3 regions of the Romboutsia lituseburensis genome follow, and region 1 is predicted to be linked to each of the others. Evidence: riboswitches for the same ligand, from Rfam matches in the RefSeq annotation. Region 1 holds a riboswitch; each other region holds the start of a gene.
The links. A riboswitch is a leader RNA that binds a small molecule or an ion and turns the genes downstream of it on or off. The one in region 1 is predicted to bind lysine.
Positions count from the first base shown of each region.

Region 2: it holds a riboswitch for lysine, as region 1 does, so the genes downstream of both, NWE74_RS15040 (amino acid permease) here and nhaC (Na+/H+ antiporter NhaC) in region 1, are expected to answer to the same signal.
Region 3: it holds a riboswitch for lysine, as region 1 does, so the genes downstream of both, NWE74_RS04975 (diaminopimelate decarboxylase family protein) here and nhaC (Na+/H+ antiporter NhaC) in region 1, are expected to answer to the same signal.

Region 1 covers NZ_JANQBQ010000001.1:1,404,181-1,407,443, reverse strand. The annotation lists gene NWE74_RS06880 (calcium/sodium antiporter) at 1-58, shown strand, start outside; gene nhaC (Na+/H+ antiporter NhaC) at 108-1,544, opposite strand; lysine riboswitch at 1,668-1,840, opposite strand; gene NWE74_RS06870 (ribonuclease H family protein) at 2,033-2,632, shown strand; gene NWE74_RS19205 (peroxiredoxin) at 2,687-3,263, opposite strand, start outside.
Region 2 covers NZ_JANQBQ010000001.1:3,105,636-3,108,898, forward strand. The annotation lists gene NWE74_RS15035 (metallophosphoesterase) at 1-51, shown strand, start outside; gene NWE74_RS15040 (amino acid permease) at 110-1,540, opposite strand; lysine riboswitch at 1,687-1,857, opposite strand; tRNA gene NWE74_RS15045 (tRNA-Leu) at 2,062-2,147, opposite strand; gene polA (DNA polymerase I) at 2,291-3,263, shown strand, end outside.
Region 3 covers NZ_JANQBQ010000001.1:995,975-999,237, forward strand. The annotation lists gene NWE74_RS04965 (AI-2E family transporter) at 1-194, shown strand, start outside; gene NWE74_RS04970 (tetratricopeptide repeat protein) at 278-898, opposite strand; gene NWE74_RS04975 (diaminopimelate decarboxylase family protein) at 1,069-1,896, opposite strand; lysine riboswitch at 2,012-2,181, opposite strand; gene NWE74_RS04980 (cation:proton antiporter) at 2,246-3,263, opposite strand, start outside.

The sequences.
Region 1 (3,263 bases):
ATCTATTTTGGCGATACTTTATATTGTATATATAGTATTTGTAATAATAAGGCAATAATTAAAATATTAAATAAAAAATGGCTATCTAAATTAGATAACCATTTTTTTTAAGCTGTTTTTTGTTCAAGTAAAGATTCTTTTTCATCATCAGAAAGTTTTGCTATTGTTATACCTGTTGCACCATAGAATAAAGAAATTAAAGGACAAATTAGATTGAAAAATGCAAATGGTAAAAATGCAAATGATCCAACTCCTAAAGTGGCTGACATATAAGCTCCACATGTATTCCAAGGAATAAGTGGTGAAGTTATTGTAGCACTATCTTCCAATGCTCTAGATAAATTTTTAGGATTAAGCCCTTGTTTTATAAATGCATCTTTATACATACTTCCTGGTATAACTATTGCTAGATATTGATCAGCAACTGCTAAGTTAGTTCCTATACAAGTAAATATTGTTGCAGCAATTAATCCGAAAGTTCCTCTAGCAACTTTTAATATAGCTCTAGCTAATGCCTCTAGCATACCAGTTTTCTCTAATATACCACCTACAGTTAAAGCACAAAGCATTAACGAAACAGTTCCAAGCATACTATCTAATCCACCTCGAGTAAGAAGTTGATCAACGAAATCCATACCAGTTGATGATACATAACCACCCTTAGCTACTACAAATACATCAGCTATAGATGCACCTTGGAAAACTACAGAAACTATAGCTCCTAATAAAACACCTGCAATAAGGCCAGGTATAGCTGGAACTTTGAATATAACCATTACTATAACTGCAACTGGTACTAAAAGTAATAATGGTGATAATGTATTATAATTACTTATTAAAGCATTTTGAATCTGAGCTATTTGAGTAGTATCAATTTGACTACCTGCATATTTAAAACCGATTATTCCGTAAAGTATAAGTGATATTAAAAGCGCTGGAATTGTTGTATATAACATATGATTAATATGTTCAAATAATGTAGTTCCTGCCATAGCTGGAGCTAGATTAGTTGTATCTGATAAAGGTGACATTTTGTCTCCAAAATATGCACCTGATATAATAGCACCTGCTATTATAGTATTTGGTATACCTAATGCACTTCCTATACCTAAAAGGGCTATACCTATTGTTCCTGCTGTAGTCCATGAAGAACCAGTAGAAATTGAAACTATAGCACATATTAATGTTGTTGCGACTAAAAATATAGAAGGTGATAGTATATTAAGTCCCCAATATATCATAGCAGGAACAACACCTCCCAGTATCCAAGTTCCAATTAGCATACCTACAACTAAAAGGATTAAAATAGCTTGCATAGTAGTATTTATAGTTGATAAAATTCCATCTTCTAATTCTTTCCAAGTAAATCCTAGTTTAAATACAGCTATAGTTGCTGCAAAGATAGCTCCAGCTACTAATGGAACATGAGCAGAAATTTCATATTTTTTTAAAAATACCAAACATGTAACTAAAACGGTTACTAAAAAACCTACACATAAAATTGCGTCAAATAATGTTGCTTGCTTTTTACTTCTTGATGTCATAATAAATCCTCCAATAATTTATGACGAATATAACATAAAGGAGAAATTTTGAGATTAAAAAAAGCCTAGGATGAAGTTATCCTAGACTTAAGAATTCAATCAAAAAATTGAATAAAAACTTAATCTAAAGATAGTACTCCACATATTCATGTGACAGTGTCATATATATTTTACATGACCCCAACATATAAGATTAAAGCATTACTTATACATTTCGGCACAGTTACCTTTTATCTTGCTTCTACGTGCTTATCTCCACAAAACTACTAATTAACAATGCGACCTCTACCATTAGGTTATATCCGATTATTTTATTTGTTTTAAAAATTATATCATGAAAACTTAAAATAATAAAGTAGGAAATAATATACAACAAAGAAAATATAAAAAATTTAGATAATTCCAATATAAATAAAACTTGTTAAAATCAATGCTTTTAGGATAAAATAAGGGTTATAAAAAATGTAAAAATATGAGGAAGTGAGAATTTGGCAAAGAAAAAATACTATGCAGTTAGAAAAGGTAAAAAAAATGGTATATATAATACTTGGGATGAATGTAAAGAGCAAGTAAATGGATTTTCAGGAGCTGAGTATAAAAGTTTTGTGTCTTTAGAAGAAGCTAATATATATATGGGAAATATTATATTAAATGATAAACAAGAAGATGGTGAATTCTTGGAAGCTTATGTAGATGGAAGTTATGAGCATTGTTTAAGAGCTTATGGCTCTGGTGTAGTTTTAATTAAGGATGATATAGTTGTAAAGACTTATAGTAAAAAAGGAGATATTAAATCTCTTGTTGAAATGAGAAATGTTGCTGGTGAAATTGAAGCGGCAAAAATAGCTATGGAATACTGTATATATAATGATATAAAAAGATTAAAACTGTACTTTGATTATGAAGGCATCGAAAAATGGTGTAGTGGTGCATGGAAAGCTAATAAAGAAGGAACTCAAAGTTATAAAAAATTCTATGATACTATAAAAGAGAATTTAAAAGTTGAATTTATAAAGGTTAAAGCTCATAGTGGTGATAAATATAATGAAGAAGCTGATAAACTAGCAAAAAAAGCCTTAGGTATTTAAATAAACTAATAGTAGAAGTTATATAACTTCTACTATTAGTTATTTTATTAAATATTAAAATGGTCCAAACATTTTTTCTAATTCTTCCTTAAATAAAACTGGATTGTTTATACTATCATACATAGCTTTAGCTAAGATATTGGCCTGATCATAAGTCGATGTCCATGCAAACAATCCTCCTAAGCAATTTTTTAAAACATATTGGCCTTTTAAATATATTGATAGTTCATTATCATAAGCCATAGCGAATAATCCATCCTTAGTTAAATAAGGAACTTGAGCTTGATTATCAAAGTTATATATAAAACCATTTTTATTTATATAATTTTCTCTTAAATCATCAAAAGATCGTGTGATTTTAGCGCCTAATCTACCGTAAAATGGAAGTCCTAATAAAATTTTAGACTTAGGCATTCCTGCATTTTCTAAATTTTTCACCCATTTATCTACACTATATCCAGGCAATGAAAGGTCAGAGTCGTAAAGATTTGACTGATGTCTTTGACCCATTTCTCCAGTCTCACCTGCTGTAAAATCATAGCTCATAAGATTGAAATAATTTATTATTGGTGCTATCTTATTAACTTCAATACCTCTATTTAAAATAGAATTATCTCCTACAGAAGCTACA
Region 2 (3,263 bases), 1.7 Mb from region 1:
AGATTAAATTGTAAACCTGAAATAGTACAAATAACTTTAAAAAATAAATAAAAATAAGCTAAAAAGATTTAGTTTTTACTAAATCTTTTTAGCTTATTAAATTAAATATTTATTTATTAGCTTTGGTATAAACTAAATTTACTTTATCCAAAGGAATGACTTTAGTTCTATGTTTAATTTTATATCCAATATATAGGGCTAAAAATAAAGGGATACCTATATAAGAAGCTATTAAATTCTTCCAATCAATTCCACTTGGTGTTATACAAGAATATCCTTGACCTATAATAATTATAATACACATTAAAAGTGCTAATATTGGTCCAAAAGGATACCATTTAGCTTTAAATTTTAATTCTTTTAAATCATGACCTTGATGGATATAGGCTTTTCTAAATCTATAGTGGCAAATAGCTATACCGACCCAAGCTATAAAGCCAGCTAGACCAGATGCAGCAACCAACCAAACATAAACTGTACTCTCTGCAAATATCCCAGTCAAGAAGCAAGCAGAGGCTACTAAAGTTGTTAAAATAAGAGCATTTACCGGGACTCCTCTGTTGTTAGTTTTTGCAAAAATCTTAGGAGCAAGTCCTTCTGTAGCCATTGAATAAAGCATTCTAGTAGAGGCATACATACCAGAATTTCCAGCAGATAATACAGAAGTAAGTATAATAGCATTCATAATAGATGCAGCTCCAGCAATTCCAGCTTTTTCAAAAACCATAGTAAATGGGCTTTCTGAAACACCTGCTTGAGTAAAAGGTATTATAGCACCTAAAACGATGATAGTTCCTAGGTAGAAGATTAATATTCTCCAAAATATAGATTTAACTGCTTTTGGAATGGTTTTTTCCGGATTTTCACTTTCACCAGCAGCAACTCCAATAAGTTCTGTTCCTTGGAATGAAAAGCCTGCAACTAAAAAAATAGCAAATATTGACTTTATTCCGCTGTGAAATGGTCCGTCATCTATAAAGTAATTGTGAAATCCTATATTGTCTGAACCCATTATACCCAAAATCATTAAAAATCCTATTATTAAAAATATAATTACAGTAACTACTTTTATTCCTGCAAACCAATATTCAGACTCACCATACGCCTTTGCAGATAAAAAGTTTAAACTCACAATTATAAATAAAAATATTATACTCCAATAAAATCCAGGAATATTAGGAAACCAATATTTCATTATTAAAGATCCTGCAACCATTTCAGCGGCTATTGTTATAGCCCAGTTATACCAGTAATTCCATCCAAGTGCGAAACCTAGTGCAGGGTCTATGAACTTTGTAGCATATGAGCTAAATGAACCGGATATAGGCATATATGTTGCCATTTCACCTAAACTAGTTATTAAAAAATACACCATTATACCTATAAGGCCATAGGCTACTAATGCACCTCCTGGACCTGCTTGATTAAGAGTATCTCCCATAGCAAGAAATATACCTGTTCCTATAGATCCACCTAAAGCAATCATATTTAAGTGTCTTGCTTTTAAACATCTTTTTAAATCATGATTTTGTTCACTCATTTAAATTTTCCTCCTTATGGTATCAATTATAAATAAGTAACTAAGATAATAAAAATTTTTCTAACAATAAAAAAGCCATGAGACTATGCCCATGACTTTATACGAAAAGATCATACTAAAAAAGTATGAATATACCGTACGTTTTCATTGAAAATAGCTCTCCACAAAAATGTGACAGTCTTATATATATTCTATACAAGCCCAGCAAATAGTATTAAAGCTATTAACTATTTACTTCGGCAAAACTTCCTTTCATACTACTTCATTGAGCTTACCTCCATAATATTACTTTTAAGTTTCGCGCCTCTATCTCAGTTATCTACTTGTTGTATACTATTATAAATCAAATTTTAAATAAGTCAATATCAACTACAATAATATAAATTTTTATTTATATATATATCTATATTTATTACAGTAATTTTAATACTTTATTTTATTTCTCAATTAATATTAACGGATTTAGTATTTTAGGGTACAATAAAAGAGTTACAACTATTAGTTGTAACTCTTAAAAATATTGGTGCCGGATATGGGACTTGAACCCATACGGTATTGCTACCAACGGATTTTGAGTCCGTCGCGTCTGCCATTCCACCAATCCGGCAAAATATGGAATATAATTATATTATAACAATATAATTAAACGTTTGCAACATATTTAATGTTAATATAATTTCAAAATTATGGTAATATTAAATAATAACGTATTAGCTTATAAAAATAAAAAGCTTAGCAGGAGTGATAAATTTGGATAAAAAATTAGTTATAATAGATGGAAATTCAATAATAAATAGAGCATTTTATGCATTACCAGAAATGAGTAATAAAGACGGACTAAAAACCAATGCTATATATGGTTTTACAACAATGCTATTTAAAATAATAGATACATATAAACCTACACACATTAGTGTTGCATTTGATAGAAAATCTCCGACATTTAGACATATAGAGTTTGAAGAATATAAAGCAGGAAGAAAGAAAATGCCAGATGAATTAAAGGTTCAGTTTGAACCATTAAAAGAACTTTTGGATAAAATTAAAATTAATAGATTAGAGTTAGACGGATATGAAGCTGATGATATTATAGGGACAGTTTCTAAATTAGGTGAAGAAAATGGGTATAAGGTATATATAGTAACCGGAGATAAGGATGCTATACAACTAGCTTCTGATAAAACAACTACTTTGATAACTAAAAAGGGAATTGGAGAAGTAGAAGAATATGATTTTGAGGCAGTTATCGATAAATACGAAATGACACCAACACAATTTATAGATTTAAAAGGTTTAATGGGAGATAAATCAGATAATATACCTGGAATTCCAGGGGTAGGAGAAAAGACAGGTATAAAGCTTATAAAGGAGTATTCTAGTATAGAGGGTATAATTGAAAATATAGAAAATTTAAAAGGAAGTATAAAAAAGAAAGTAGAGGAAAATAAAGACTTAGCGCTAAAAAGTAAAATGCTTGCAACTATAGTAAGAGATGTTCCAGTAGATGTAAAATTAGAGGATTTAAAGTATGGAGATTTTGACCCAAATAGTGTGGTTGAATACTTTAAATATTTAGGATTTACTAGTTTAATACCTAGAATAATTGAAATAGATAATAAAGAAGAAATAGATTCAAATAGTTATAGTTTTAGCATTAAAAAACTTGAAGATATTGAGTCTTTTATAAAAGAAGTAAGTGATAAAAAAGAAATTTTGATAAAAA
Region 3 (3,263 bases), 410 kb from region 1:
GTAATTTAATAGGCCCTAAAGTTATGGGAGATCAGGTAGGACTTAGTCCTCTTTGGATAATATCAGCTGTACTTCTCGGTGGGTCACTATTTGGTATAATAGGAGTATTTCTATCTGTACCTATAGCTGCTGTTTTAAAATCTTGCATTGACAAATATATTCAAAATCATCTATATATAAAGGGTTCTAAGTGAAAAATTCACTACGTTTTATATCACAAATAATTTCGTTCATTGATTAAAATGCCTATATAAAGATATAGGCATTTTTGATTAAATTATTGAGCAACTGTTTGTTCAACTGGTGGAGAAACTACTATACCTGGATTTTCCAATTCATTAGTACCTTGATTTGGTTCCTGTGGTTTATTAGCTTCTTCTTCTACTTTCTTTTTAGCTTCTACCTCTTCTTGTTTTTTCTTTTGTGCTAAGTATGCTAAATGCTTTTCTTTTTCTATTGAAGCTTGTGCTTCTATTCTATCTTGATCTTTACTAGATACTTCTTTGGCATTTTGCTTTCTTTCTTCTCTTGCCTTTAAGTACTTTTCATTGGCTTTAACCAACTCTTTTTTCTTAGCAGCTGCCTCAGTTTTTATAGTTGACGATCCGTTTTTTATTTCTTCTATTGCTTCAAGCTCTTTTATAGCTTTATTATAATTTCCTTCTTTTTCGTACTCTAATACATTTTCCATTTTAGTAGCTTGCATATACATTGCTCTTGCATGTTCATCTGAACTATCCATTTCTAAGGCATCCGATAAAAAATCTCTTGCTTTTTCATAATCGTGTGCTTCTAATGCTTCTTTTCCATCATGAACGGTTGTATTTTCTTTTAACCCAGAACATCCAACCATTACTATAGATAATAATGATACCAATAAGACTATTTTTAATTTCATCAAATCCCTCCTTATTATTTAAGATAATTTTATCATAAATATGGTTTATTTAGGTAAAAATATCGAATTTAGTTTATTTATTTTTTATTATTTTTTAATATTTTTTGTATTTTTTTAGCGATTATTCAGTAAAAAATAAATAAAAAAGGAAACTTTTTTATTTAGGCAGTTTAAAGTTCTAATGATATCAAATCTTTATATGTTTGCCTTTTGCAAATTAATTTTGCTTTTCCGTTCTCTATAAATACAACTGCTGGCTTAGGTATTTTATTATCAGTCATACCACCATCTACACTTACATATGTTCTTATATCCTTTATATCTTTTATAGATACTATTGTATATAACGTACTTCCTGCATTTGCAACAATAGATCTACCTGGCTCTATAATTAATATAGGTTTATTTATTTTAAGTTTTTGGCAAGCTCTTTCTGGTCTATTTATTATAGACTCACAAAATTCTTTTATAGTTTTGGGGCTATCATACTTGGTATAATAAACACCTATACCGCCGCCTAAATCTATTTCTTTTATTTCTATATTAAAATTTTCTATTATTTTCTTTACTAAATTCATCATTATATCTACTGCATCCATATATGAATCAATCTCAAATATTTGATATCCTATATGTGCATGTAGTCCTATCAAACTTATATTTTTATAATCCCTTATTTTTCCTAAAGCTTCATATAAATATCCATTAGCCAGTGCAAAACCAAACTTTGAATCAATCTGTCCGGTTTTTATATATTCATGTGTATGTGCTTCTATGCCCGGAGTTATTCTAAAATAAATATTTTGTGTTATATCATGTCTTTTACAGATTTTTTCTTTAACTTTAAAGTAATTTACATACTCTCTACAATTTTGTCTTATAAGTTTCTCATCAAATACATAAAGTGGTGTTGAATATTTTTTTGCTATTTTTTCACATTTTACACCACCTATATATAAGTTTCTATTTTTTACTGACATAGTTCCATGTAATTTCATAAATACCCTCCTGTATTAGTATAAAGTATACAGCCATTTTGAGGTTTTCAGCAATAATTTACTATAATCAAAAACGTCCAAAGGAATACTTTGGACGTTTTATTTAACTCAAAGTAAACCTTGTAGCTCAACACTTTTAATAAGTGACAGCCTTGCACATATTTTGTACAAAGCCAGAGAATTTATTTGCCAATTAACACTCTTCGGCTACGATTCCTTTCCTTAGTTATCAACACTTGCCAGCTACTACTAAGTACTCTTAATCTAAGCACCTCTACCCTAGGCTTTTTTATTTAATTAATTAATTAATATAGTTTTAACACCCTTTTCTTAATTTTGCAACTATTTTTTATTTTTCCAAAACTTCTAATTTTTTTGCTACTATATTAGTAGTACTAGCCTGTATCAATAACGTTACTATAATAGTCATAAATACAGCTGATGATATAATTTCATATCCCTCTACTTTCGTTGATACTATTATTCCAGATAAAGCTGCTGGTATAACACCAGTTTCTCTTACCCACATCATAAATAACTTTTCATTTTTGCTCCAATTAGTTTTTTTATCAAATGCAGTACAAATTAAAACTACTATAGGTCTAGCTATGAACATTAAAACTAATACTACAATTATTGACCCCATACCAAACTTTAACAATGAATTTAGATTAAGATGCGTTCCAAGTACTATGAATATTGACATTCTTGCTATTGTTGCTATATTTTCTCTAAAATGTACTCCTGATATATAATCTTCATCCGGAACCCAGAATCCAAATCTTTTTTTGTTTCCATATACAAGACCTGCAATAAATACTGCCATATATCCACTTCCACCAAATCTTTCTGATATTTCATAAGCAAAAACAACTACCGTAATTGATATTATAGGTGCATAACCATGGAATATTCCATATTTTTTGTCTGATGAAATTCCGACAGCTATCAATGCTATGCCTATTCCAACTAATAATCCTATTAATATCATAAATACTAGCTCTAGTGATGTTGCTAATATTCCTACTTTCTCTGCCATAGTTAATCCAGTAAGTATTGATGTAAATAAAATTGCACCAAATGCATCATTAAATGCAGATTCACTTATTACAGTCTGTTTTAATTTATTTTTTATAGGAACTGTTTTAAATACAGGTATAAGTGCCGCTGGATCTGTTGATGCTATAGTAGCTCCTAGTAAAAAACTCGGACCTATTCCTAAATTAAATACATAATGTGCTGTAAGTCCTATAATCCCTGCTGTTATAAAAACACCTAATGATGCTAGAAGCCCTACAGTTACTTTTACTTCATTTAATATTTTTAATTTTACTTCTCTTCCACCTTCATAAAGTATAAATGCTGAC